4 regions of the Pullulanibacillus sp. KACC 23026 genome follow, and region 1 is predicted to be linked to each of the others. Evidence: riboswitches for the same ligand, from Rfam matches in the RefSeq annotation. Region 1 holds a riboswitch; each other region holds the start of a gene.
The links. A riboswitch is a leader RNA that binds a small molecule or an ion and turns the genes downstream of it on or off. The one in region 1 is predicted to bind cyclic di-GMP.
Positions count from the first base shown of each region.

Region 2: another riboswitch for cyclic di-GMP. It lies ahead of PU629_RS20635 (DUF7125 family protein); the one in region 1 lies ahead of PU629_RS04190 (DUF192 domain-containing protein).
Region 3: another riboswitch for cyclic di-GMP. It lies ahead of PU629_RS16935 (response regulator transcription factor); the one in region 1 lies ahead of PU629_RS04190 (DUF192 domain-containing protein).
Region 4: another riboswitch for cyclic di-GMP. It lies ahead of PU629_RS02385 (WxL domain-containing protein); the one in region 1 lies ahead of PU629_RS04190 (DUF192 domain-containing protein).

Region 1 covers NZ_CP119107.1:961,649-969,139, reverse strand. Annotated here, with positions in the region: gene PU629_RS04215 (CpaE/TadZ family protein) at 391-1,212, opposite strand; gene cpaB (Flp pilus assembly protein CpaB) at 1,230-1,886, opposite strand; gene PU629_RS04205 (TadE/TadG family type IV pilus assembly protein) at 2,055-2,576, opposite strand; gene PU629_RS04200 (A24 family peptidase) at 2,567-3,076, opposite strand; gene PU629_RS04195 (Flp family type IVb pilin) at 3,187-3,366, opposite strand; gene PU629_RS04190 (DUF192 domain-containing protein) at 3,411-3,776, opposite strand; cyclic di-GMP riboswitch class I at 3,880-3,965, opposite strand; gene PU629_RS04185 (ABC transporter permease) at 4,412-5,587, opposite strand; gene PU629_RS04180 (ABC transporter ATP-binding protein) at 5,565-6,281, opposite strand; gene PU629_RS04175 (efflux RND transporter periplasmic adaptor subunit) at 6,281-7,491, opposite strand, start outside.
Region 2 covers NZ_CP119107.1:4,443,570-4,451,060, reverse strand. Annotated here, with positions in the region: gene PU629_RS20645 (MutS-related protein) at 1-1,189, opposite strand, end outside; gene PU629_RS20640 (methyl-accepting chemotaxis protein) at 1,729-2,550, shown strand; cyclic di-GMP riboswitch class I at 3,142-3,222, shown strand; gene PU629_RS20635 (DUF7125 family protein) at 3,378-4,799, shown strand; gene PU629_RS20630 (hypothetical protein) at 4,813-5,064, shown strand; gene PU629_RS20625 (LuxR C-terminal-related transcriptional regulator) at 5,049-7,130, shown strand.
Region 3 covers NZ_CP119107.1:3,650,344-3,657,834, reverse strand. Annotated here, with positions in the region: partial or broken gene PU629_RS16945 (DNA topoisomerase III) at 1-246, shown strand, start outside; gene PU629_RS16940 (hypothetical protein) at 1,668-2,201, opposite strand; cyclic di-GMP riboswitch class I at 2,591-2,674, shown strand; gene PU629_RS16935 (response regulator transcription factor) at 2,697-3,335, shown strand; gene PU629_RS16930 (5-methyltetrahydropteroyltriglutamate--homocysteine S-methyltransferase) at 3,430-4,554, opposite strand; gene PU629_RS16925 (acyl-CoA thioesterase) at 4,703-5,095, shown strand; gene PU629_RS16920 (branched-chain amino acid aminotransferase) at 5,149-6,234, opposite strand; gene PU629_RS16915 (exodeoxyribonuclease III) at 6,399-7,184, opposite strand; gene PU629_RS16910 (DUF2584 family protein) at 7,446-7,491, shown strand, end outside.
Region 4 covers NZ_CP119107.1:529,790-537,280, reverse strand. Annotated here, with positions in the region: gene PU629_RS02405 (HelD family protein) at 1-1,691, shown strand, start outside; gene PU629_RS02400 (GNAT family N-acetyltransferase) at 1,921-2,376, opposite strand; gene PU629_RS02395 (nitric oxide synthase oxygenase) at 2,597-3,676, shown strand; gene PU629_RS02390 (hypothetical protein) at 4,010-4,942, shown strand; cyclic di-GMP riboswitch class I at 5,148-5,231, shown strand; gene PU629_RS02385 (WxL domain-containing protein) at 5,355-5,918, shown strand; gene PU629_RS02380 (WxL protein peptidoglycan domain-containing protein) at 6,065-7,120, shown strand; gene PU629_RS02375 (DUF4097 family beta strand repeat-containing protein) at 7,361-7,491, opposite strand, start outside.

The DNA.
Region 1 (7,491 bases):
GAAAGAGAATGCTCCCCCTTCACATCGACTTCATCAAGTGCTTGCTGCTCCCCCCAAGACTTTTCTTTTGGTTTTGGGGAATAGGTCGTGCTCCCTATTTCTTGCTCTATTTGAGAAGCCTTAACTGGACCTTTTCGAGCAATCTCCTGTTCGTCTTTGGATGAAAAAGATACCCTTCTCCTTAAAGGCAGGTCCAGCGTTTCTTCTTCCGGTTCAACAGGAGCGCGTCTTTCATATTCAAGAGCCCCTGTCTTTTCATCAACGATCACTTTCTCCTTTTCTTGGGGAGCTGAACCGTTGTCATTGTTTATATTAGAGGCCACAGTTTGAGATAGTTTCTTTTTTTGCATACGTTCAAAAAGTCCCATGGTATCACGGTCCCTTCTTTTTTCAATGTTTAAGAGAATGCTTTTTAAAAAAAGAGGTTTTCGGTGGTACAATCGGATCAATCGGTGCGCCTGTTTCCATGGTCTCTGCCATCTTAAAAATGGCTCTGGCGACATCGGATTTCGATTTATATAGTGTGAGCGGCCTGCCTTCGTCAAGCGAAGCATGTGCCACTGAAAAATTATTGGGGACTGTATAAGCTGTATCAATTTGAAGCGTCTCAAGTATTTTCTCAATGGGTGCCATTGACTCCATGGTCGAACGGTTAATCACGACACGCACACGCTCACGAAGCTCTAATGCATCAAAAATCTCTAGGATCGATTTGGTATGCTTTACTGGGGAAAGACCAGAAGTGGTAACAAGCAAAATTTGGTCAGCTTGTTCTAAGAGTGATAAACTCTGTTCAGTTATCCCGGCCCCAGTATCCACAACCACTCTTTCATATCTCTCAAGCAACAAGTTCAACGTCTTTGTGAGAATCGCCGGAGTTACTAGATCAGCAAATTCCGGACGACGTGGCGCCGGAAGCACCGCCACACCACTTTCATGGACAGTCATTAAACTTTCTAGCGAGTACTGGTCCAAAGAGTCCATGCTTTCAATCACTTCCTCCATTGTAAAAGTGGGTTGAAGATTTAATGAGATATCAACGTCTCCAAATTGAAAATCGCCATCCCATAAAGCAACTTGCTTACGATTCTTTTGAAGAGCAATGGCCAAGTTAATCGAGATCAGCGTTTTTCCGATCCCTCCCTTTGCTCCACAAACGACAATTAATTCCCCTTTATTTCGTTTTGAATTCATAGCGGCTTGATCTACCATAGAACACGATTCCCTCCTTAAGAAGCAGGAATGGCACTTCGAAGAATAAATTTGATCTCGCCCTTCTGCTCAGCCGTTGCAAGCTTCATGGCATCCTGAAGATTGACTTCAAGTGTTGTCATCGTATAGGGACTGCTCATGTCAGGGGTTTTAGTGGATGGTGTCATTTTCCCATCGACCGCTAGAACTAAGACATTGCTTAACACGAGTAAGGTCGAAGGCTTTCCATTCTGTTCGAGGAGGACATCCACATGATCACCAGGCTGATCCAAATTAGCAACCGTATCAGATATGTTTTTAGCCTGTAATGTAATAGCACGATAGCCTGGTTTAATTTTATGAGAAAGCAAGGCAGCGTCTTTAAGGGATTCAAGATGATGGGTTAAGAGCATTTCATTAGGTTCAATATCGATCTTCGTAAGCTTTCCAATCACCTGATCCAAAGAAGTAACTGCATCAGGCTGAAGGCTTGTTTTAGGGACCGATGCAAGCTCCACCATTTTATCGGTCACCTTCGTATTTTCTGGAATTGATTCTTTCGCTACGACAACAGTGACCCTGTCAACTGGTGCCGTTGCTGACTGTGACGGTGCCTTCTGCATATAGGTATAAAAGAGATAAGTCGTAACTCCTGCCATGACAAGAGCCAATAATAAAAGTAAGAATCGTCTCATTAGCTTCACCTGCTTTACTAGCTTTGATGTATAGGCACCTGATGTTTGGTACTTGATCCACATGAATCTATGCTCTAGACACAGTAGACCTTGTTTCATCCTCTCTAAAACAGCTTTCAAGGATTGAGGTCAACCCGTCTTGTTTAGTCAAAACGTGTTTTATTTTTTTTATTCCACAAGTATGCTCGTTTTTGTGGTGAGCGTAACAGGTTTCAGAAATTGATTTAAAATGGGGGTGAGGTTGCTGATTGAATACGTTAAAGTCACCGTAACGGTATCCCCCGATTTCCGTGACGAACCAATCGGATTCACCGTTGCCACCAATGATTTGGAGGTAGAGGTCGTATTATAAGTGGAGCAGCTGGGAAGTACCAGCTTGTCTTCTCCCATAACGTTCAGATTTTGATTTATATAGTCACCCACCTGACAATCCGACTTGCCAAGACTGGCTAATCGGGCTGACTCTTGGGTTGTAATAGTCATATTTAGATAGGTATAAAAGATAAAACCAAAATTGACAATGCCTGCCATTAAAAGTAAGAGGATCGGAGCCGTAAGCGCAAATTCGACTAAAGATTGCCCCTCTTCTCTCTTCATCAGCCTTTTGAAGACTGTGAAACAAGCCTTTTTATCTTCTTTAGACGGTGAAATTTCTCCCCTCTTGCACTTCTGCCCATTTTTCAGTTCCATAGCCAAACCGACCCATGCATGATCAGTCCGAGAACAGCACCTCCGGCAATCGCAACACCATAAGGAAACCATTTTTTCGTTTTATCTAGAAACAAGGGAGTTTTGACCCCTGCCCTCCTGCTTAATAAAAAGCTGATAAGGTTTTTAATAACACCTTTTTTAAATAAGAGGAGACAGAGTCCTATGACACCGCCAATCAAGGCCATGAAGATTGAGGCTTGTATAACAAATATAGTCCCTTTTATTGCCCCAACAGCCGCAAGCAGTTTCACATCACCTGCTCCAATCCCTCCCATAAAGTAAGGGATGAGCAAAATCGAAAAACCAACTAATAATCCTAACAAAGAATGATCGAAACCTCTCCAGCCGCCGATCATGCTATTAACCGCAAGTGCTGCAAGGAGCGCAGGCAAAATCACTTTGTTATAAATTTTTCGGCTCTTTAAATCGGTATAGACCGATATTCCAAGAACGACAAGAAGCAGACCATTCAACCACACGGCCGTTCACCCTCTCTGTATCTTTTAAACCTTGAAAAAAAGCCCTACGATCCTCACCGTAGAGCTTCTTTGAACATTCACATAAAAGTGCATGCCTTTAATAGGAATATTTAATTACTGGCGTCCCCTGGATCTGAAAGGCTAATACCAGAGAACATATCTTCAAGGTTCTTTCTAAAAATAACGATTGATCCAATCAACACAACCGCTACTAGACCGATGATCAAGCCGTACTCTGCCATACCTTGTCCTTCTTCTTCAACGAATAACCCTTTAATTTTGTTTAACATAAAAAATCCTCCTTGATTTTTTAAAATTTAGTAGTTTTTTAGTTTTAACGTTTGCTGCGTCTTCCTTTTCCAACAAAAGCAAGCTTATGACCAATTTGTGTGTCGGTTTGGTCAATCCTGCCTGCATTCAGTTCAATCACGTACTTGGCGTGACGAACTGTCTTTCCAACTTTCCCAGGCGGCATGTTTTTTTCAAGACTGACAATGTTGTTTTCTGAATCCACATAGAGGACATCGATTGGAAACTTCATGAAAAACGTATGAATAGAGCGGCATGGTGCTAAATACATGGCAGAATCCATAGATAAATGATGGCGAAACATTAAACCTTTAAGACGTTTGCCAAATGTAGCAGCCTGTTCTACGTTTCCAGCTAATTGTTTGCCCGAAGTCACATTGACTAATTCCATCCGAGCCCCCCTTCTTCATTGAAAAAACCCCCCGCCTTTTTCCGAAAGGTGGGGGGTTCAAAATAACCCGTTTCCGCTATAACAAACATAGCCCCACTGATCTTTCGGTAACTGGCTGGCATCGTGTCAAACACTTTAGCCCCTGTAGCTTTGCGTCACTGGCTTTCACCAGCTTTGCCTTTATCGAGATCAAGCAAGACTCTGTATCGCTCGATCTTTTATGACATAAATCTATCAAATTCGCGCCATAAGTTAAATAGTACAAAAGACCCATTTTAGGTTTTAGGTTAATTTTACCCCCACAAATTTTTCATCCTCTTCGAAAGCATCGGCGCGATACCTTATATACAAGGCATATATTGAAATAAGCCGATTAAAACGGGGCGATTGGCGTACATTTTATGGATAACCACTCCATTCCACACCTGAAACCCACTAGATCTTTTTACCATTTTTAGGGGAACACCTCCAATAGACCCATAAATATCATAGGTCTTTTAACCCACCATTTCAAAAACTATCAAGTAGATAGCAAGACAACAAGTCGATATTTATCGACTTTATTTGACAAAATGTGTGCAAATAAATAGGGAGCCTATTTATGTAGATAAGCTCCCCAAATGGCTGTTATATCATTAATCAAATTTAAGTGCGTCAATTGGTTTCAGTTTCGCTGCTTTATTAGCTGGGAAGATACCAAAAATGACGCCAATTGCCAATGAAAAGAAGAACGATAACAGAATGATATTCGTTGAGTAAACGGCCGTAATGCTTGTAAACTTGCCGATCCCAAAGGTCAAGCCGACCCCAAGCGCTATCCCTAGAAGTCCCCCAATACCGCTCATCGCTATCGATTCGATGAGAAACTGCAGGAGGATATCCCGTTTTCGCGCCCCGATTGCCTTACGAATCCCAATCTCCCGCGTTCGCTCCGTCACCGATACAAGCATGATATTCATAATTCCAATTCCGCCGACTAATAATGAAATCGCCGCAACACCGCCGAGAGCCATCGAAAGTGTATTCGACACAGAACTCATCGTATTGATGATATCTTGTTGGTTTAACACACTATAGCTATCTGTGTCACCACGGAAGAGCTGACTCATTTTGTAATTGAGCTCATTCACAACCAGATTCGTCTGGTCAGCATCTGTTGCCTGAACATAGACACTTCCGACCCCTTTAGACTGAAAGATGCGCTCAGCTGTTGTTTCAGGAATCATGACCACATCATCGTTATCACCTGATGATGAATCGCCTTTTGATTGAAGCAATCCGACAACGGTAAAATGGATTCCGTTGATCTGAATGCTTTGTCCCACAGGACTAGTGAAACCGAATAATTCCTGAGCAACGGTGGAGCCGACAACCGCAACTTTTTGATAATACTCTAAATCAATCGGTGCAATAAAGCGTCCGTTAGCGACCTGATACTGACGCACATTCAAATAATCTTGGTTCGTCCCAATAACGCTGACATTATCTTCACTTGTTGTCCCATATTTAATCGTCTCTGAAGACTGTTTAACAGGGGCCACGTATTGAACACCAGTTAATTTCTGCAAGGACATCGCATCGTCATAGCTGATTGTTGTTGTTGCGCCCCTCCCCATAATATTAACTGTTAGGAGGTTGGAGCCGAGGCTTTGAACCTGCTCACTCACCTCGGCTGATGTTCCTTTACCAAGTGAAACTAATGTAATAACAGATGTAACCCCAATTATAATCCCAAGCATCGTGAGAACCGTCCTTAGCTTGTTTCCCATAATGCTTTTGAAGGCCATTTTAAACCCTTGACCGATATTCACGGGTGACAGCACCCCCTTCTGTCAACACCCCATCTTGTATATGAACGACCCGCTTTGCTTGTTCAGCAATGGTCAGGTCATGCGTAATCAATACAATGGTGTGCCCTATTTCATTGAGCTGCTTCATCAAGGTCATGACCTCATGCCCGGTTTTCGTATCCAAAGCGCCTGTTGGTTCATCGGCCAATAAAATTGGCGGATTCGTCGCTAATGCCCGAGCAATAGCCACACGCTGCTGTTGACCGCCTGATAACTCAGATGGACGGTGATGGGCCCGATCGCCTAATCCCACTTTTTCCAATGCCTCAAAGGCGGCCTTATGCCGTTCTTTAGTCGGAACGCCTTGATAGATAAGCGGAAGCTCGACGTTCTCAAGAGCATTGAGCTTAGAGAGCAAATTAAAGCTTTGAAAAATAAAGCCAATTTTTCGGTTTCGAATCTGAGCAAGCTGATTGTCTTTAAGCTGATTGATGGGTTCCTGGTCAAGCCAATACTCACCAGAAGTTGGCAGGTCCAAACAACCGATCATATTCATTAACGTGGATTTTCCTGATCCTGAAGGACCTATAATGGCAAGGAAATCTCCTTTTGAAACGGTAAGGCTCACTTTATTAAGAGCCTTCACCGTTTCACCTCCCATTTTATAAAACTTCGACAAATTCTTAATGTCTATTAATGCGCGCTTTGAGGTCATTACTTACTCCCTCCACTCGAGCTGCTCGAGCCTCCGCTGCTTGAGCCAACACCGCTTGAACCGCCGCTAAAGCTTCTTCCGCGCGATCCATAACCGCCGCTCATACCTCCAAAGCCACCGCTCATGCCTCCAAAGCTACCGCCCATCATACCCATACCGCCGCCAAATTTACTCGTTGCAGAAGAAGAGGAAGAGGTTGTGGTATTTGGAATTCGGACCACGTCACCCTCGCTTAAGCCGGAAGTGATTTCAATATAATTATCGTTATGCACACCCACTTGAACAGGCTGCATCTTAAAGGTTCCGCCGCTTGCTGCTGCCCCGCGTGAATAGCCGCCAGCGCCATTTGCTTTACCACTATAGCCGTTCGAACCGCGGTTACCATAACCTTCACCAGATGAATGGCTAGAACCGCTAGACCCCTCGCTCGATCCTGTTGCTTGGCCAGCTTGTCCAGAACCAGTTCCATCTGAAAGAAGCACATAATGATTCGTTCCATTTGTTTGCACGGCTTCGATCGGAAGCATTAAGACATTCTTTTTCGACTGTACTAGAATGCTGGCTTCTGCTGTCATTCCTGAAAGAGCATTTTTAATTGAATCCAGTTTCACGGTAACATCAAACGTCGCAACACCATTCGTGGATGTTCCTTGTTTTGCAATTTTTGTAACCTTACCTGTAAACTTTTGACCGGATAGAGCATCGACCGTGATCGTAGCGGTTTGACCTTTCTTCACTTGCGAAATATCGAGCTCATCGACCTGTGTGACCAATTCCATACTTGAGTAGTTCGTAATCGTGGCAACCGTTGTACTAGAACTAACCTGATCCCCGTTCTTAATGCCAAGTGTGTCGATCGTTCCAGTAATTGGTGCTTTAATCGTCGCATTCGCCACTTGTTTCTTAAGAGAGGCGATCGTTGATTCTAACTGAGAAATATCCAGCTTAGCCTCTTCGATGGTGACTTTCAAGTTATCAATTTGATCCTGTGTGTTAGTACTGCTTTGGTTAGAATTCTGACTTGTTCCTTGATCAGAGTTTGGACCATTTGATTGACTGGTTGTCGTCGTTTCAGTCGTTGCTGTTCCATTCTCTAAATCCGTTAACTGGTCTTCGTTTTGTGAGAGCTGGAGCTGATCCTTCTGAAGATTAACTTCATCTTGGTTGATTTGATCCTGAGTGCTGGATGAATCAAGTGTCGCAATCACCT
Region 2 (7,491 bases), 1.3 Mb from region 1:
TAATAAGGAACCCTTTTGCTAATACAGTATTAATGGTCTGTGCTAAAATGCAATTTATCGCAACGGCTTTAATAAAAGTAGATTTGCCTGAAGCATTGGAACCTGTAATTAGGATGTCTTTATCAATCTCAATATTATTTTTTACAGGGTGTTTAATTAGCGGATGATATAAGTCTGTCCCTTTAAGTTTCATTTCTTCAATAAATGTTGGTATGCAATGATCTGGGTATAAATTTCTAAAGTGTGTGATAGATATCGCCAAATCTAAATCACTTATTTCGTGCCATAAAGAAATATAACTTTCTTGATTATTTTTAATCGTTCTTAAAATGCGATTGTATGCGATGAAATCAAGTAAGAAAAAGATTCTTAAATAATCCACTATTAAATTTATCGAACTGTTATTTGAAGATAACACACTTCCCCAAAAGGATATTTTCTTTAGTTTCTTCAAACACAACTTTATTTTATCCCTTCTCCCACCAAATTCTTTATGTTGTATTTTTACTAGATGTTTTCCGCAATTAATAATGGACGTAATATAAGATAATGAATAAAAATTAGGCTGATACTCCCTTTTTTTAAAAAAATAGATACCACTGTTTATCATAACCAAACAAAAAAATGTAATAATGGCTGCTTTTAAGTTAACAAAAACTAGTACTAGAGGCGTGATGGACAAAAGACTTAAAAGGATATAAAGATAAGTATGTTTCATAAATTTATCCGTAATTTGGTAAAGGAAAGAAGAAGTATCGGTAAACGACTTCTTCCCTAATGCCATTAACTTTAATTCAATTTCTTCTCGCAATGCTCTTGTTTCAAAGAGCGCTCTGATAAAGGGCTCCTTTTCATTAAAGTAGTTTTCATTTAAATTAATAGACCTAAGATTACAGTATAATTTCTCCGCCCCTATACTAGTGTGTGTTAAATTAATTTTTTGAAATACAGTATCCATAGATAAATCATTCCAAGTGAGATCATCTATAGAAACTTGATTCTTTGTAGGTTCATAGCTATTCCAATACATTCTTACAGATTTAATAGGTTCCTCGTTTCGTTTATAATCCTTATCATTCCATTGGTTCACTAATTTTTTATTCTCTTGCAGTCGGTGTTTTTTGCTATTAAAAAACACCAAGAGAGTTATTACAACACTAGCTGATAAGATAATAAAAATAGTGCTCAATTTAAAACATCCTTTGCTTTTTTAATAATTATTCATAATATTTACTTATTTATTCTAACATAAAATTCCATTACCCATAAAAGTTGAAAGTAACCCCAAATGGTTTGGAACTGTTCGGGGTTATTTTATTATGTTGTTAACTTAATTTTATTTGCTATTGAATAACAAATACGAGTTTAATAGTTAGATGGAGGTTTCATTGGAGGGGCAGGCATGGTGCCTTGAATAGCGGGAGCGCCTCGCCTTATTTACGCCAAACGGAGAGCGGCCAAATTGTCTATTGAAGCGTATTTCTAAATATTTTCCAAGAATACTCGTATATCGAGTTAATCGGATAATGAGTTAAAAGTGGGTGGATATGGAAATGGATGGCGTTAAACTTGATAAAAAGGGTAGAGTAGCAACCATTACCATGAATTGACAGGTTATAAAAGAAAAAAGGTGCTTAAATAGGGAAGATTTAAATTTTTTCTTAAAACTTCCGATAAAGTATAGGAAGCTGAAAAAAGTGAAATCGATTTTAAGGAGAACCTTATATAATGAATAAACTTGAAACTATAATTATGGTATCTGATGTCTTCCACAAATTAATTCCATATGCCCAACTTGTTGTCACAGACAAGGAAGGGTATATACATGCGATTTCAGGTGATGATTTCTATCTAGATGTCTTTGGAGAAGGCAAGCCATTATTAGAGGGAAGTATTGGGAAGGAAGTTGTGACGACGGGTCAGGTTATATCTCGAATAGGGAATAAACAATTGACCGGTGGAATTCCTTATCAAGGTACGGGTGTTCCGATTATTAGCGATGGAAGTATAGTGGGTTCTATGTGTGTATTTATATCCACTGAGAACAAAGAGATCCTGCAAAATGCAGCCGATGAATTGCTGACAATGATGCAAACGTTGAACACGTCCTTAGAAGGGATTAGCCATACTGCAGCAGAATTACAAACCACTTCACAACAACTCGTTAATAATAGTAAAAGGGTGGAGGATTCTACAGTTGAAATTAGTCAAGTGGCTAATGTTATTGCAAAAGTGTCTTCTCAAACAAATTTGATCGGTCTCAATGCAGCTATTGAGGCATCGCGTGCTGGAGAACAAGGGAAAGGTTTTTCTGTCGTAGCCAATGAAATTAGAAGACTTTCTCAAAACACTAAGACATCATCGACAACCATTCTTAACTCGACGGATCATGTCATCGATTCTCTCAATCAAATTCAACGCGAAGTAGGAGATCTTGTAGCCGAGTTGAGTGTACAAACAAAAACGATTAACGCAACATCAGAGACTCTAAGTCAAATCGTCACCATAAGCGAGAAGTTAGCGGAACTCGCAAGGATCATGGTTAATTAGTCACTTATAGAAAGCGACTGGGACAAAAATAGTTGACGAATAGAAAAAAACTGAACTTATTCACACGTTTTAACGTGATGGGTTCGGTTTTTCATTTATAAGTTAAATCTTTGATGAAACGCTAGTCAAAATACATCGCTTTCCGCGTGCACGGCCCAAGCCTCCTCAACAAGGAAAACCCTTGCTTGCGGGGTCTTCTGACACATGCTGTTCCCGCGAGGAGTCTCTGTATTTTGACTGCGTTTCCTATTTGTTTCTGTCCTTATAAACATTTAGTGTTCGGAATTTAAGTCAGTTAGTTTAGCTTTGTCCCAGCCTCTATTGAATTTTTATGGACCAATCTCCATCAGCTTGAACTTCAAAGGCATAAGTACCCGTATCTTGTACTTGACTGGCTGTTTGACCATTATAGTTCCAATTTCATTGAAGGCTAGACTTGGCTTTATTATAAGGGCTATCTGGTTCATGATATCGGATAAATTATTTTTGTGATAATATAAATTATATAATTGAGACGTTTTTTTGTTTGAGATCCAAAGTCATTTACGAATGGAATGAAGTTCATGATCATTCGGATAAACTATAAAATCGAATCCGAAAAGGCAAACCCATTGAAAGATGGAGACGCAAAGCCACGGACCTAAAGCGTTGCTATGGTAGCCGGTTACCGAAGTGGTTAGAGTTCAAGGGCTCGTCCAACTTCGTGGAGGGAGCTCTTTTAGTTGCTCGTATTTTAGGTAGGTTGCCTTTAAGTATTTGATGTGATTATGAAGGTATCATTTTAAGATCCTTTTTTTAACAATATATAAATATAGAGGGCGGCATTTATGCAGAATATTACTGAATCAGGAGTAGCTGGAATTGACAAAATATTATATGGAGGACTGCCAAAAGGATCGGCAATTATTGTTGAAGGGGCACCAGGAACGGGAAAGACAACATTAGGTGTACAATTCCTTGTACATGGAGCTTTGAAATCTGGTGAAACGGGTATATACATTACCTTTGAAGAATTCCCTCACCAGATCTATCAAGATATGGAAGCGTTTGGTTGGGATCTAAAAAAACTAGAAAAGCAGAATCTTTTACGTTTTATAAGTATAAAACCTGAAGTTCTTTTAGAGCAAATGAAACAACCTAATGGTCTATTTGAGCAATTAATACAAGAAATAAATTGCCAGAGAGTTGTAGTAGATAGTATTAGTCTCCTTCAATATATCTATAAAGATCAGAAGGAAAATAGAGAGGCACTCTATAATCTGAGGAATATTCTACGTAAATTCTCGCTAACTTCAATGTTACTAAGTGAACGGGCAAATTCAAATAGTGAAGATACATTTGAACATTATGTAGCAGATGGGGTAATCCGTCTTTCTATAGAAGAACAAATGCAGAAATTTCGTAAACGGACACTTGAAGTTATAAAAATGAGAGGTCGCAAAATTATTGAAGGTGAACATATTTATCGACTAACAGATAAAGGGATTCATCTAGTTCCAGCACTCTCAGTTGTTGAAGATGTATTAATTAAAGCACATGATAAAGTGTCAACTGGAATTGGAAAATTAGATCAACTACTCTCCGGCGGAATCACAAGAGGATCAACGCTATTAATTGACACAAATAGTAAAGCAAACTACAAATATCTAATTGGTTCTATTATAACGAAAAGAATACTAGAGGGGGATCGAATCATTGCACAACCCTCTAGTCTGACCACTATCGAGGATCTTCAAAAAGTCTATAAATTATATGGTGTTGATTTAGAAGAAGCCTGCAAACAAGATAAGATGTATTTTATAGAACAGTATAATCGGGAAGTCCCAGATGTCTTCAAAGACAATGTCTTGAATGTAAAAGATGTATCGAACGAAGATTACTTAGGCTTTTTAAATGGTGAGTTGACTAAAATGGTAACTCGAAACTTTAACACATTAGATGATTGGTTTGTTTTTTATGATTTAAGCGCAATTTTTTCTTTAAGAGGACCGGATTTTGTTAAACGAATTTTTGCTGAAGAATCTACCAGAGCAAGAACTACCGGAAACACAATACTTGCTCTTTGCAATTTTTCTGAAATAGGTAAAGAAACCTCCTCGTTTTTAGAGAGGACATCAAATGGAGTTATTCGTACTTGGGTTGATGGTAATTATCAATATCTCCAATTAACCAAATCAACAAGTGGGTTTGTTTCTGAACCCCTTCTTGTGGAAACGATTTCGGAGAAACCACTTATCCAATTGGTTTAAGGAGCGAGATTATATGACAGATATATCGTTATTATTACAAGTGGAATGCACCTATTTTTTTGAAGAAAATCCTTTTGCAATGGAAACATTAGAAAGTCTAGCAAGTCGATTAGGACGATCGACTGAACATCTGAAGCCAATAATAAATAGTTTAGTTGCCTTATCGATATTAACTGAAATTGAATCTGGAAATGATTCTATATATAGATATAATCAACCGAATATTTTAAGTGAAAAGCTGGATGACAAATGGAAAACGCACTAGACAGTATTCAACAAGTGCAAGATGTGTTTGCTTCTAATTGCAAGCTAGCCATAATATTACTAGACCTTAAAGGAAATCCAGTCACTTCTTTTTCAGGAGAAAACAGCTTGGCAAAAATGGTCCAAAGTAACCATTCCTTATATTATGAATGGATAAAAAGTGCAGTGGGGTCTAGCGTTTTAGACACGTTTCCTGGCCTAAAGATTGTACTTTCTCCAGTAAGTATAAGGGGTGAGATTAAGTATTATTTATGGGCGGGTGTTATCATAGAAACGGAATCCCGCTCGGACCTTTATAAATATATAAGACAAAAAGTCACGCAACCATCAATTTGGGAAAACGCAATTGAGGAAGTTCCGGAGACAACGAGCGAAGAAAAGAAGCGAATTGTAAGTAGAATTTTAGAATTATCTGAGGTCATAAGTAAGCTCTTAGAGAATGATCAAAAGAAAACAGAAGACATTCAACTGATTAGAAGTGTACAAAATGTGCTTGAACTTGCTGCACAGGAAAAAAAAGATACGGTCTCTGAAATATTAAATGAGTTTTTGAACTTAGATTCTGATCTTGATTTTGTAGGCCTTGCTAAAAAAAATAACGATAACGAATGTGTGATCTCTTTAGTGACGGGACACATAGATTATCAATCATTAGTAGGAACAAATTTTTTAGTTGGGGAAGGTTTTTTAGGTCAAGTGTTGGTTAGCGGAATAGCCGGTTATTGGGAGCAGATTGATATTGATCCTAGAGGGAAACTGTTTAAAGTTAACGATATCAAACCTCAATCACTTGTTTGTTACCCAATCACTGTTGATAATAGTATCACAGGTGTATTATTTGGTGTCTCTTTTAAAAAAGGTAAACTTGGACAATCTATTCTAAGTATCGGTCAAGTCATAACGGATATAATCAGTTCATATCTGTTCAATAGGATAACAAGAGAAAAATTTAGGTACCAGCTTCAGAAATTGAATGCCTTAATAGAAATAAGTCAACTGTTATCCCGCATTCAAGATGTTAAGAAAATTGCTCTAATGCTTGTTGATATGAGCATGAATATTATGCAAGTCAGCTTTTCTTCACTTACTCTGTTCGATCTCGATTCTAATTCGGGAGAGGTTAGAATTGTCTCGAGGGGATTAACAAAGGACCAAAGTGAAAAGTATGGAAAGCAGGTATTAAGGAGATACAACCAATTAAAAGATGAAGGGGGAAATTTATCAAAGGCTTCTCCTGTTATTCGCGTCTCAGATTGGGGAGAAACCATTATAGAATGTCCTGTATATAGCCAAAAGCTTTATGGTGTATTAAGTGTTTCTCAGAATCTTAATAATGAGGATCACTTAACATTCTTGTCTTCTCTAGCAACCATCGGTGCACTGGCTATTAATAGGACAAATCATACAAAAGTGGAGATTCAACATTCAATAGCACTTTTACATGAAAGTGTAGGGTATTGGGATCCTCAGAGTTATGAGTTCACAACAAAATTAAAAAAACTCGCTCATTTGTTTTTGGATTACTTGGAAATGTCTTTGAAGGAAAGAGAAGATATTGAATATGCTTGTTTATTATCTTCGTATACGCCTGAATTTGTAGCAAATGTACTACCTGATCATTCATCGGTATATAAAATTTTGCAAGACTTTGTTGAAATAACGAATTATCCCAAATATAATCGATATGGTCAAAGATTCGACCTTGGAGGGCAACTGCTTGCACTATTATCTAACCATCTGAAAGATCATGAGTTGGATTCCATAGATAATCCTATTGATCCGTTATTGAGTGAAAAGTTTAGAAAATTCATCCTTAGAGAGCGTGCGTTAGATCAAACTATTTCCACTAAAGATCTTGAGTTCCAAATTGATAAATTATCAAATCGAGAAAATGAAGTCCTTATGCTAGTAGTGAAAGGGTTGAATAATAAACAACTGGCTTCCCAGTTATTTATTAGTGAACATACCGTTAAAAATCATATTACAAATATTTTCCAGAAGGTTAATGTAAAAGATAGGGCGGGTCTAATTGCTTATTTTTATAAACAAAAAATGGAGGATCTTTGACTTATACTAAAAAAGCCTCTTTCTGCTTAATAAAGTGGAGAGAGGCTTTTTGTTTTGGATTTAATAGGAAGATAATCCTATATATCAGTAGGACTAAAGATAGGATTAACAAGGGATATTTATTTTGGATATAGATTGAGACAATAGACGTATAAATAGGCAGAAAGAAAGGGAAATTTATCAGCATGGTTAAGACATAGTTAAAATGTATAAATTTCTTTCAGGATCATCCATTTGGATGTATCTCGTTTAAAGATTTGTGTCTTAGACTTGATGTGGGTATTGAAGACTTTGTAGACTGTATCCATAATTGGGTCCAGCGATCTATCCTAAAAAAAGAAGTCGCAGATGGATTATTAAA
Region 3 (7,491 bases), 2.1 Mb from region 1:
TTTAAGAAAACCAATTGTCCTTTTACCCTTCCGAAAACGATCTTAGGTAAACGATTAACACCTAAGCAGATTGAGCTGCTTCTTACCAATGGCAAAACTGGGAAAATTAAAGGGTTTAAGAGCAAATCTAAAACTTTTGATGCGTGTTTGCAGCTCGAAAACGGAAAGGTCAGCTTCTTGTTCGAAACCCATACCCCTAGTAAAAAGGGTGCCAAAGGTCAGGGAAATGTACAGACTAATAGTTAAACATTTAAATTGTTAAAAGAGCGCGCTCTATATGGGGCGCGCTTTTGGTTGTTGGCTTATTTCGTTGCGAGAGTTGAAACAAGGGTTTTAGCTTGCAGGCTGCCAATACCTGTTACTAAATCATAGCCGTTACTTCCAAAGGTAATATCCATAATGGATAAGAAATAAATGGAAATTAAGTAACGTGCTTTACCTGAAGCTTCAGTAAAAAGTTCTTATTAGAGGTTCGGAAATTTGCCAGCCTACAGCTTGAATCAACCACGTGATTTTACCTCTTTGACCGACTCCGTGCTGGCTTGTCTCGAGGAAGCTCGCCCATTTATCCCAGAAGGTCGCAAAAAAATCTGAGAAGCTCCCACCCCGACTCAAGCAGGAGCGTGAAATCCGAGAAGGTTGCCCATTTATCCCAGAAGGTCGCAAAAAAATCCAAGAAGGTTTGTCAAAAATCCTAAAAGGTCTACCAAAAATCCGAGAAGCTCCCACCCCGACTCAAGCAGGAGCGTGAAATCCGAGAAGGTTGCCCATTTATCCGAGAAGGTCGCAAAAAAATCCAAGAAGGTTTGTCAAAAATCCTAAAAGGTTTACCAAAAATCTGAGAAGCTCCCACCCCGGCCTCATGCAGGAGCGCAAAATCCGAGAAGGTTGCCCATATATCCTAGAAGGTCGAAAAAAAATCCAAGAAGGTTTGTCAAAAATCCTAAAAGGTCTACCAAAAATCTGAGAAGCTCCCACCCCGGCCTCATGCAGGAGCGCAAAATCCGAGAAGGTCGCCCATTTATCCCAGAAGGTCGAAAAAAAATCCAAGAAGGTTTGTCAAAAATCCTAAAAGGTCTACCAAAAATCTGAGAAGCTCCCACCCCGGCCTCATGCAGGAGCGCGAAATCCGAGAAGGTTGCCCATTTATCCGAGAAGGTCGCAAAAAAATCCAAGAAGGTTTGTCAAAAATCCTAAAAGGTCTACCAAAAATCTGAGAAGCTCCCACCCCGGCCTCATGCAGGAGCGCAAAATCCGAGAAGGTTGCCCATATATCCGAGAAGGTCGCAAAAAAATCCAAGAAGGTTTGTCAAAAATCCTAAAAGGTCTACCAAAAATCCGAGAAGCTCCCACCCCGGCCTCATGCAGGAGCGCGAAATCCGAGAAGGTTGGTCCAAAAATTACAAAAGGGCAGCCGAAAATCGCAGACTCACTCCCCACTTTTAAGCTATTTTAGTGCAATTTCCTAATTAAGGGGAAATTTTTCCACTCGTTTATCAACTCCGCTTTAGCGTCTCCTATTAAAGACAAAAGCTTGGGAAAAATCCCAAGCTTTTGTCTGTTAATTATAGATTTTCTCTCACATTATCGGAACGACTTATGGTTAGAATTCCATCCTCTAATTTGACAGTTGGAAGCCCCTTAAGAACTTCGATAGGGACGAATGATCAGGTCGTCTTGTCAGGGCTTGGCGAACTCGTTTGATTGGATAAAATGAAAGGGCTAAACGCTTCCTTCGCGGCTTCACATGTTTCTCGAAATCGCAGCCAATAGTCTTTGACTTCTGGAGAACTGTCTTTATTTATAGAGATCTCCAACCACTTTAACTCATCGGCAAGCCTGATCAAGGAGCCAATCCATAAGGTTTGATGATTGGCTTGGATCATAAAAGGTTCGTCAAAGCGAAATGGAAGATACAAGCCGTTGATATTAGGATGTAAGATGAGCTGCTGAAAGGTTGTTTTTTTCGTGAATTTAAGAATAAAAGGGAGTGAGCCGTCATTTTTTGCCGCTAATTTTTTTAACCCTTTTAGGTCTTTTTCCTCACCTAATTCAATCGAATCGATGGGTTTTGTCCAATTTAACTGCTCGCGAAAAGGAACCAGAAAGCCTAGACGCTGCATGTGGATTTCAAGTGTATGGAATAATGGATTTTCTTTTAAGTCTTCATCAATTATTGGTTTTATGTGTGCTGTAATCATTGAGTACTCCTTCTGTCTCTATTGTCTATTAATAGTATTCGTTTCTCGTTTTCTCAACATAGGGGTAGAAGAGTTACAATAAGATTTCAAAATGGCAACAAAATCGAGCCAAAATAGTTGCGAGTCATGCCTACTAATAGCTATCATTAAATTTATAGAAAAAAACCTACTTTTATAGAAAAAGAAGGTTTTGTCTTAGTAATATTAGGGTATAAAGTAAAGAGTTTTAACTTTTAAGAGGTTTCCTGCTGGATGGTTGCTTTTTCGACCAATGTTATATAGGAATTTGATAAGATCAAAAGTTTACAAAAACGAGTTATTTTATTACAATTGTAAGAGTTTGCTTGAATTAAGTTAACGAATAAGTTAAAGTTAAATTGTCACGAATAATTTGTAAATAGCAAACTTGATCGAAAGACAAGGACGCAAAACCACGGGCCTAAAACAGAAGTTATGGTAGCCGGGTTGCCAAATTCTTATATTCGGGTGATGAAGATGAAAAAGCATATTGTATTGGTGAAAGAAGAAAGTATATTAACGGATGGTATTGTCGGGACTCTTGAAGATGCTGGTTATACTGTTGTGACGCACAGTTCCAGTCAGAGGCATGTGATACTGTCTGAGCGAATTATTCATGCTAGTCTAGTTATCGTTGATTTGCAGACACATGTCGATATCCTTGAGATATTAAATATGTGTAAAAACTTTAATGTCAAAGCCGTTGTTTGGGCAGCCAATCGACAGAATGAGTTATTAAGAGAAGCGTTTAAGAAGAAATTAAGTGGCTATTTCTATAATGGAATGGACAAAGAAGAATTATTATACGCTTTAGAAGTCATTCTGAAGAACGATGGCATTTATATCAGTCCAACCATTGGTGAGATTCTCCTTAACAGTTATGTAGGCTTGATCGGCTGCGAAACCGATAAACCGGTGGACGTCCTTACTTTAAGAGAGTGGGATGTATTAGAGCTGATCTCTCAGGGTTGCAGTAATCATGAGATTGCATCACGTCTATACATAACGGATAAGACGGTAAAAAATCATGTGAGCAGTATTTTAACAAAACTGCAAGTAAAAGATCGCACAAGTGCGGCTGTTATGGCACTTAAAAATAACTGGATACCTGTGTAATCGTAATCGGGTAGCTGAAGGCCCTATTAAGTTTAATACGAGTAAAAAAAGACTGAGCCATTAAGGTTCAGTCTTTTTTGCTAGAGACTTTTGATTATTTCCAAACGTCTTGAGCAATGTTGATAACGTGGCTTAGCTTAGCCCACTGTTGCTCTTCGGTTAGACGGTTTCCTTCTTCTGTTGAGGCAAAACCGCATTGAGGGCTGAGACAGAGCTGGTCAAGACCCACATATTTAGAGGCGGCTTCAATACGACGCTTAATGTCGTCAGGGTTCTCTAACTCACCGAACTTAGACGTAATCAGGCCGAGAACAACCTGAAGACTTGGGCGATTGACAAAGCGAAGTGGTTCAAAACCACCTGAGCGCTCATCATCAAATTCAAGGAATAAGCCGTCAACATTAAGCTCACTAAAAATTGTTTCACTTGCCCCTTCGTAACCGCCTGAGCTCATAAAGGTCGATTGGAAATTCCCGCGGCAGATGTGCATGGTTATAACCATGTCATCCGGCTTCTTAGCGATTGCGTCATTGATTGCTTTTGCGTAGAGAGCACGGAGCTCAGCTGGTTCTTGTCCCATTGAACGGATTTTCTCAAGTCCACTCTCTGAGAAGAAAATCGCCCAGGAAGTGTCATCTAATTGGAGATAGCGGCAGCCTGCCTCATAAAAGGCTTGTATACCTTTTTGATAGGCAATGGCCAAGTCGTTTAATAAGAGGGCAGTATCTTGGTAAGGCTCATATTCTATTTTAGCTCGTGCGTGAAGCATATTAGGGCTTGGAATCGTCATTTTGGCTGTATGCTCACCTGCATGATCCTGAACAAAGCGGAAATCATCAAGCATCGGATGGTTGCCAAAATCAAGCTTGCCGGTAATCTTAACTCCGTGAGGCTTGCTTTCGGTTCCGTGAAATTTGAGGCCTTCATCCGGCTCATAACCCTCACAGCCGACTAAATTTTCAAGAAAATCAAAATGCCAATAGGCACGGCGAAATTCACCGTCTGTCACCGCTTTTAAACCAATCTCTTTTTGTTTTTCAATAACGCGTTTAATTTCACGATTTTCAATCTCACGAAGGTCTTGAAGAGAGATCTCGCCTGATGCCTTCTTTAAGCGTGCTTCTTTAATAGCCTGCGGACGAAGCAAACTTCCAACTTGGTCAGCGCGAAATGGCGCAATCGTTCTAATAAGGCTGTTCGCTGTATTGGAATGGGTCATTTTACTCCCGCCTTTCTTAAGTTCATTTATAGTAGAATAAAATCAGATGGATAATAGAAAGTCCTCTAATCATTTACTTTTTAACTTTAAACTAAAAAAATGTTGGCTTCAAGTGTTTTGATTTTTCTAAATAGAGAGGAGAGGAAGAATGAAAGTCTCACTGGAACTCATTGTTAGATCCACAGAGATCGATGTGAACGGCCATGTTAACAATGCTAAATATCTTGAATATCTTGAGTGGGGAAGAGAAGAGTGGTATGAGAAAGCAGGTTTGTCCTACCAAACCTTCCTTGAAATGGGAATCCAGACGGTTACTGTTAATATTAACATCAATTATAGGAAGGAATGCCGGCAAGGGGATGTTCTCGTGGTGACGACGATTCCTGAAAAAGTGGGCTGTACAAGCTATGTCCTTCGTCAAGAGATTTGGAATCAGGCTGACGAACTTTGTGCGGATGCCCTTGTAACAAGTGTGACAATGGATGAAGCGACGCGAAAAAGCCGTCCAGTCCCTGAACAGTTAAAAAGGCTATTCAATTAAAAGAATTTAAAAAGTGCAGGTGTCTCTTTGGACACCTGCATGTTTGGATTGGCTTAATAAACCTTTACGCTCGTAACGTCTAATGTCCAATCAAATGGGTCGGCAACTTTACCTGTTTGAATCCCTGTAATCGCATCATATAAGCGCTGGGAGAGCGGGCCAATTTTCTGGTCACCTACCGTAATAATGTCCCCGTTCCAATTCAATTCACCCACAGGAGAGATGACAGCAGCGGTCCCGGAACCGAAAACCTCCTCCAATTCACCGCGAGCATGAGCTTCGAAAACTTCTTTGATCGAAATGCGTGTCTCACGTACGGGTACGTTCCAATGCTTTAGCAAATCAATGACAGAATCCCGTGTCACGCCATCTAAAATACTTCCATTTAATTGAGGGGTGACGACTTCCCCGTTAATCTTAAAGAAGATATTCATGCTGCCGACTTCTTCAACGTATTTGTTTTCTTTGGCATCGAGCCAAAGGATTTGAGCATACCCTTTAGCGCTTGCGTCTTCCTGAGCTTTTAAGCTGGCCGCATAGTTTCCCGCCGTTTTAACATGTCCAACACCGCCAAGGACGGCTCTGACATAATGCTCTTCAACATAGATTTTGACAGGTGCTAGTTGATCCCCATAGTAAGCCCCGACTGGTGACAGGATGATAAGTAATTTGTACTCCCTGGCCGGTCTGACACCAAGATAAGGCTCTGTTGCAATAATAAAAGGACGGAGGTAGAGGGAGGTTCCATCACCGTTAGGCACCCAATCCTTTTCAATGGAGATAAGCTCCTTGAATGCTTTTAGCATCAGTTCCTCATCTACTTTTGGAATGCATAAGCGCTCACAGGATTTATTGAGACGAGTTATATTTTTGGTAGGGCGGAATAATTGAATGTGCCCATCCTTCGTTTTATAAGCTTTCAGACCTTCAAAGATGGCTTGCCCATAATGGAAGACCATAGAGGAGGGCTCTAATGTTAGAGGATGATAAGGGACAATCCGCGGGTCATGCCAACCGGCCTCTGCGGAATAATCCATCTCAAACATATAGTCGCTAAAAAATCTGCCAAAGCCTAATTCCTCAGAAGAAGGTTTTTGCTTTAATGACGTTGCTTCAACAAATTGAATGGAGTGATCCATTTTCAACACCTCTAATTTTTCTTTTTTCCTAGATATCAATTAAAAAATAATCACTTAAGTCAGGTCGATCAATCGGATACAGGCCTGCTTAAAAAAAGAGAATGACTAGGAGATAATTATCTAAGTATAAATAAAATGTTTCGAAAATTCAATCTGTATTTGTATCATTTTTGTGAAAAACTTGTTAAATATGATTGGAAATCCATTTCTAACTGGATGGGACAATGATCACTGCCTAGCACGTTGCAATGGATTTCTGCTTCTTTAATATAAGGGCTAACTCTTTCGGAAACTAAGAAGTAGTCGATCCGCCACCCGATGTTCCGCTCTCTGACCTTATTCATATAAGACCACCAGCTATAAACATCGGTTCTGTCGGGGTAAAGATGACGGAAAGAATCGACAAAGCCTGCTGAGAGCAGTGTGGTCATCTTGCTGCGTTCTTCATCGGTAAAACCTGAATTACCTACATTTGTCTTGGCGTTTTTTAGGTCAATTTCCTGGTGAGCCACATTTAAGTCACCGCATACGATAACGGGCTTTTTGCTATCGAGTGCTTGCAGATAGTTTAAAAATTGGTCTTCCCAAACTAATCGTTCTTCTAAACGGGATAAGTCGCGCTTAGCATTTGGCGTATAGACCGTGACCATAAAATAATCTTGGAATTCTAGTGTGATGACACGTCCTTCACGGTCTTCAAATAAATCACCTAATCCATAGCTTACTGAAACCGGCTTTTGTTTTGTGAAAATGGCGGTTCCCGAATAGCCTTTGCGCTCCGCGTCATTCCAGTATTGATAGTAGCCTTCTAATTCGAGTTCAATTTGCCCTTTTTGACATTTAGTTTCTTGAATGCAGAAGAGATCAGCATCCATCTTTTGAAAATAGTCTAAGAATCCTTTATTGACACAGGCTCGAATGCCATTTACATTCCATGAAATTAGCTTCAAATGATCATGCTCCTTTTATTGATATGGGATAGTCGAGAGAGGTTTCCCCCTGAGCTTCTCTATTCAAAGTCTAGCTCAGAACCATTGTTTAAACTAAAATAAAAAATAATGGTTTAATTATAGCGCAACTTGTACAAATGAGAGACTAAAAAGTATTTAAACAAAAAATGAGCGCTTTCTTTCTACGGTTAAAGATGATGAAAGCTCTGTAAAGCGTTATACTGATAATAGGATAAAAACTCGGAGGGAGGGGCGTTAACAATGGGAATGCCACTTGAATTAAATACGATGATTGTCACAAAACAGA
Region 4 (7,491 bases), 430 kb from region 1:
TTCTCAAGCGGAATATTGTGATTCGCCAGAAAGAACTGGAGCGAGTCGTCGATGTTTATGTAAAAGGGCAAGAAGAAGCCTCCCTTTCAGATGAATTTTTATTGTATCGATTGGGTGAGAACAAAGACAACAAACTTCGGGATATCGTCTCCACCATTCAAGCGGAACAAAATGCCATTATTCGTGCTCCCCGAAATGCTGCTTTAATCATACAAGGGGTCGCCGGAAGCGGAAAGACAACGGTTGCCTTGCATCGTTTAGCCTACCTTATTTATGAATATAGGGAAAAAATAAAAGCCGAAAAAATGATTATCTTTGCCCCCAATAATATGTTTTTAGATTATATCTCCAATGTCCTTCCTGAATTAGGTGTTGGTGGCATTCAGCAAATGACTTTTGAAGACTGGGCTTTAGAGCTCTTAGAGGAACCGTTAAAGCTTGAGCCTCATTCTCAAAATCTCTCAGAATGGTTTTCACCCCTTCATTCTTACCAAAGATCCCTGTCGCCAGGCCGAATAAAAGGAAGCGCCAAGTTCAAGCAATGGTTAGAAACCTGTCTCACTACCTACGAGTCTCAGATTCTGCCAAGTGTCGATTTTGAACCTTGGGAAGGAAAACGTCTTCAACTCACCCAAATGAATGAATGGATCGAAGCTTTTAAGAACGAACCTGTTGCCATACGGAGAGAACGTCTTGTAACACGGATGAAAGGCTGGATTGATGCACGCTTAAAAGAGGTTAGTCCTTCAAAGAAAAGCGATCTTAGAAAAAAGGCGACGCTTAGTCTTCGCAACTATTTGAAGAAATGGCCCGCCGCCAAGCCGGTTATGCTCTATCAAACGTTCCTCAAGCAAGCTGAGGAAGAAAATCTATTAAATGACTTTATGCCAAAATCCTTAATAAAGGACACCATTCGTTCTTTAAAAAATAAGGTTGTCACTCCAGAAGATCTGCCGCCTTTAGTTCTGATCCATTTTTGGTTAAATGGAAACCAAAACCGATTCCATCATGTGGTGATTGATGAGGCCCAAGATTTTTCGCCATTTCAAGTGGCCTTATTGAGGGATCAAACCGTTCAGCATTCCTTTACTATATTAGGAGATTTGTCTCAAGGCATCCACGATTATAAAGGCATTGATTCCTGGGAAGAATTCCGAAGCTGTTTCAAGAATGTCTCCAGTTTCGAGTTGGAAAAAAGTTATCGCTCAACAATGGAAATCATTGAGTTTGCTAACGCCGTCCTAACAAAGGGTTATGATCCTGTGGTCCTTGCCAGTCCTGTATTCCGAAGCGGTGATGAAGTGATGGTAAAACAGGTTGACCGTGACTTACGAGAAACAGCCGTAAAAAAATGGATTCAAGACGAATTAACCAAAGGCCTAAAGAGCTTGGCCATTGTGACACGGACAGAAGCCGACTGTTTGGCCTTGGGTGAATCTCTGTTGGAAAGCGGCGTTGACGTGTCGCTCTTTAACGGAGACGAACAAACCTATGCAGGAGGCGTTTCCATCCTGCCCATTTATCTCACAAAAGGCCTAGAATTCGATGCCGTTTTAATCCTTGACGCAACCGAAGAAAACTATAAAAAGGAGCCCCGTGACGCCAAACTGCTTTACGTAGGCTGCACCCGGGCACTGCACCACCTCTCCGTCTTCTATGACGGAAACCCATCGCCACTGCTCCCATTTTAACGGCGATAGCGCGTTCTGAGTTACGCCTATTTTGCCAAGCCGCCTTTTGCGGGAGCGATAGCATATTCTCGTTACGCCTAAAAAATTTAGGCGTAACCTCATTCCCTTATTCTCGCTTATTAGCCCATTTTGAGGTAGTGAGCGTAACGTCGATTCGCTATTTGCTTAATTTTCGCCTGAATTGGGGGCGGATTCCCATGGCGGCACTTTTTTGTGAACGACCCGTGCGTTAAATCTTCTTCTCCATTAAAATGTCCGTTTCTATATATCCTAACTTGTCATATAAACGACGCGCGATTTGGTTGTGTCCAAATACGTGAAGCCCGATGCTTTCCAAACCCAGTTTTCTTGCCACTTCTTCGATTTCTTTCATGGCTTGTTTCCCATAGCCGAGCCCTTGATACCCTTCCCAGATATTGATGTCATAGATAAATCCTTTTTGGTTTGACCGTTCGGCAAGCCATATCATTCCCACTTCTTGGTCTCCCACCCTAATCACGAAGAACTTATGCTTAGCCGTTTTTTCTCCTTCTGGTAATAATTGTTCAAATTCTTTAGCTGCCTTACTCATGGATTCATGAGCATTCCAGTTGCCAGCCTTTACGTGTTCATCCGCATAATTTCTAATCGCATAGTTAAGATACGTATTGAATTCACTTGCATTCATTTCATCTAATCTAATCAATGGCCGTTCCCCCTGTTTGTGTTTTAATCCACTCAACCCCTTCTCTATTCAATTTAACAAAATCAGAACTGAATTGTTAGAGTTTTATAAATCATCCCCACTAGAAAACTAACGATCGGACTATTAAAAATGAACACAAGATGACTTAAATCACAGCTTTTTTAGATTGGTCTTCGCTATGATATGATTTAAAATAGGAATGATTTTAGGGGGATTCTTTTTGACTAACGACTTACTGGAGAAAGCCACAGAATTTATTAGAACTTGTTATAAAGAGCTGAATAAAACGGACCGAGAGACCGCGGAAAGACTGGTTGAAGTCCGTGAGCAGATACATAGTCAAGGCTTTTATGAGCATACCGCAGCTGAGCTTGAATATGGGGCCAAAGCTGCTTGGCGTAACAGCAATCGTTGCATTGGCAGGTTGTTTTGGGAAAGCTTACACGTTATAGATGCAAGAACCCTAAGCTCAGAAGACGAGATGATTGACGCTCTCTTTGAACATATTCGCTATGCGACTAATAAGGGTCATATACGCCCGACCATCACTATTTTTCCACAGGAGTCCCCTCATCAAACCGTGCGCATATGGAATCATCAACTGATTCGCTATGCAGGTTATCAAACAGAAGATGGGATTATAGGGGATCCTCACTCCATTGCTTTTACAAAGGCTTGTATAGATTTAGGCTGGGAACCGAAGTTTGGGAAATTTGATGTCCTGCCATTAGTCATACAAATCAATAATAATCAGCCAAAATTAGCCGATATTCCAGAGGAGATTCTGCTTGAGGTCCAAATTCGGCATCCTTCTCTTAAAGGATTTGAAGAGTTACATTTAAAATGGTATGCCGTTCCTATTATTTCGGATATGAAACTTGAAATAGGCGGCATTACTTATACAGCTGCTCCTTTTAATGGCTGGTATATGGGGACGGAGATCGGCGCGAGAAACTTTGCTGATGAAAATCGGTATAATATGCTCCCGCCAGTCGGACGATTAATGGGGTTGGATTTTAAAAATAGTGCCTCTCTTTGGAAGGATAGGGCCCTTATAGAGCTTAATACGGCAGTTCTTTATTCTTATAAAGAAGATGGGGTTAGTATTGTCGATCACCATACGGCGGCACAACAGTTTAAAAAATTTGAGGAAAAGGAACGGGAAAGCGGAAGAGCGGTTACCGGCAATTGGACCTGGCTGATTCCCCCTTTATCCCCTGCAGCGACCCATATTTTTCATCAATCCTATAACAATGAAATGAAAACGCCTAACTACTTCCGCCAGCCTAAGCCCTATTAAATGAATTTCTGCAAATTATAATTGGAAAGAGCGGTTCCTTTGGGATCGCTTTTTTTACGCCTTCGGACAATTGCTTAACTGCATTTTTTATGAGGAAGTTCACCATTCGTCTTAAACTCGCTAAACGTTGGGGGTAGAGAGAATAGACTCAAAGCTTTTACCATGGAGTGGCAGGCATGATAAAATGGCGGCTTGGATTTGTCAGGATACGCATAAGCTCCTTGTCAAATATAACCAGATAATTTATTTCCTAACCAACACTAAATCGAGAGGAGCCCTTAACCTAATTACCAAGTTTTGCTAGAATAGAGAAAGGGGGGAGGAGTTTTAAAATTGAAATTTTTTATTTACACCGTTTTATCCGCTTATCTTTTCGTCACGTTGTCTGCTTGCGGCGCATCATCTGAAAAGGCTGTCACATCGCAACCATCAGGGCATGAATCATCCAGCCAAACGGATCAATCTGCAAAAACCAACCAATCATCGGGAGCTAGCCATCAGTCTACTGGGAAGTCTATGCAATCACCGAAATCGATTCAGCCCACGGGGGACGCCGCTACTGGCACAACAAGTACCAGCGAAAAGAAGGAAAGTGAAATTTTTTTTTACGGCCAATGGCAAATTAAGAAGGCAATCGCCTATGGGCCTGCGGGAACTTATAGCAGTAACGACATCCAGACCATAACAGGGAAACAATTGGTGCTTTCAAAGGATCAGGTCACTTGCTTTGGCGACAACTTTGAAGTGATGAAACATACGGCAACCCATCCTGTTTATACAAAGAAAGTGATCGCCAAAAGCACTTTTCCAACCAATTACCGAGTTAACTTTGAACAACTTGGAATTACGGGGGATTCGGTTACGGAGCTTGACGCCACTGACGCAAATGGACTTTGCCTCGTTTCATTTATTACTTCGGACAGCCAGAAACTCATTTTATATGGTGGCGGTACATTTTTCGAACTAGATAAAGTGACGAATCAGGCGTCTGATGAAGGCAGCCAAAATCAAGCGGCCATCGAAGAAGCCAATCAAAACAAAGCTGTTTCTTTAGTTAAAGATTATTTGCGAGATAAAAATGATCTGGTACAAGACAAGAATCATTTTGTGCTCTTCGAAGAAACGTACAATAACTACTATATTGTAAGATATTCTACATTAGTATCTGGTCACTCTTCGACCAATGGACGTTATGCAGTTGATCTTAGCCAAGGAAAGGTCACAGATATATCGGATGCTGCATCTCTCAGTGTTTTGGGGCAATAATGGAACATGGGGACGGTTCTGGTGTTTCACTGAAATTGTGGAACACCAGAACCGTCCCTGCGTTTCATAATGGCTAACCAAATTAAGGGAAATTTATTGGATAAATTTGATGTCTATTCTTTAGCTGGATTCCGTTGTAAGATTCTACTTGTGAGTGTTGAACGACAAAATTCGACATAGACAAAGAGAGTCTTAATCGTTCTCATTTCCGAAAAGGCAAAATCGTTGAAAGACGATGACGCAAAACCACAGACCTAATGTCTTAGACAATGGTGGCTGGGTTACCGAAGAATGGAAAGATTAAACTTTTATAAGTTTAATTCGATATTCTTCATTTTTATCAGTTAGAAGGATTTTAGCTTTTGGACAAAAATCTTATCTCAAAACGATTAAAAAGGGGAAATCGATAAATATGAAGATCTCATCTAGAAAGTTCTTATCCACTGTTTCTGCATTAGCACTTGTATGTACAGTTTTTATTGGCAGTAAATCTGCCTTTGCAGCAAGCACCACGATTACTGGGGGAGACCTTGGCGTAACAACCGACCCTACTGTTGGGGATTTTTCATCCGTCACCTTGGACGGATCAGTTCAAACAACTACTGCCAGCATGGGTAGCCTTACAGTAACTGATGCAAGAGGTACGGGAGCTGGTTGGAATGTTGTGGTTTCAGCTACTCCGTTTAAAACTTCTGATAGCTCGCACACACTCCCAACAGATTCTCTTAGCCTAGCATCACCAACAGAAGTAACGCCTGGAACAGGTTCCAGCGATGCTTCAACGGTTACAAAGAAAAATGGTACCATTGATAATTCTGCAGGTCTTAAGCTCTTAAGTGCAGCTGTTGATGGTGGAATGGGCACTTATACCGTTAGTTTTCCGGATAATGCCTTGACACTAACCCTTAATCCAAAAGATGTGTATGCTGGAACTTATACCTCCACAGTCGCTGTTACTGTTACAACAGGACCATGATTCATTTAAGATAGAATTTTAACCATGCCTTTTATAGGTATGGTTTTTTTATTGTCTTTTTTATTAGTTTCGACTTAGGCCATTCATTTATGTACATATTAATTAAAAAGTAGAACTTGGTTAAGATAAAGAATCAGGGGTGATTCATGATGAAAGCAGCGCGGCTACTTCTCTCTTTTTGGCTTTTTTGTTTGATAGTCACAGGATTCATTCATGGGAAAGCGATGGCTCAGGATTCCACAATCCCCTTAACCATTGGACCGGTCTATCCTAAAAACCAAAATCCGCAAACAAAAGGCTACTTTGACCTATCCGTCCATGCCAATACTAAACAAACGCTAAGCGTAAAAATAACCAATAATCAGGATAGGCCTGTTAAAATTAGCATCGCACCTGCTAATGCCTTTACGAATCCTACTGGTGGAATGATGTACAAGCAGAATTTAGACTCATCCGATGCTGTCCTTTTACCTGATGCTATTAAGATGGCCAACTATTTGAAAGTTGAAAAAAGTGTAACGGTCCCGCCTTCCTCTTCAGTTGTGGTTCCGATTCAACTCACTGTTCCCGATACAGGTGGACAAAACCTGCTTGGAGGCATCCTCTTTACTATTCCAGGAACTCAAACCCAAACCAAACAACAAGCGGGTAAAGGAAAGGCTAATTTTGTTATCAAAACAGAGACCGTCTTTGCAGTTGCGGTTCAATTAAATTTGCCTAATAAGACAGCGTCTCATTTCGTGGTTGGAAATGCAGGCTTTGCACCGAATAAAGGGACAGCCTATATTGAGATGGCAAATGATTCTCAAAAAATTCAAGATGGTGTGACGGGGACCTATACCGTTTCAACTAACAACGGAAAGAAGCTCTTTAGTGGTCAATTTGGCCCGTTCAACATGGCTCCAAAATCAAAAATCAGATATCCCATTCAATGGCAAAATAAAACACTGAATCATGGGAATTACCTCATTCATCTTAATGGAAAAGTTGGAGATACCACTCTAAAGGCGACCAAAAAGTTTACCATCGGCAGTAATGAAGTCAAACAGTATGCCCAAAAATATAATCCTCCTCAAGCGGCAACAGGCAATAAAGGCCAGCCGATGTGGGTATGGATTGGCGTGGCCCTTCTTTTTGTGATTATTGTCGTTCTTGTTGGGATGATCGTGTTCCTTATGGGGAGAGCCAAGAGGAAATCTTAGAATGACTGGAAAAATAGGTGGATCGCCCCCACACTAGAAGAGGGAGCTATCAATTAAAAACCATATAAAAATGGGCTGTAATGGACTCTATGTCCGTTACAGCCCTTCGCCCGAGTTTGCCTGCTCCCATGACAGTCTGTTAGTAGCCTAAACAGAAGAACACTGAAACACCAGAACCGTCCCCGCGTTTCTGCGTTCCAATGAACCAAAAGAACCGTCCCCGCGTTCCACACCCGCGGTTCATTTTTGGACTGAGATGCTGCCGTTATGTGAGGTGAGTTGGATGCTATTTTTTCCTTTTCCTATAACGGCGTTCCCCGTGTATTTATTTAGGATATTGATTTTTCCGTTGTCGACAGAAACATTGAATT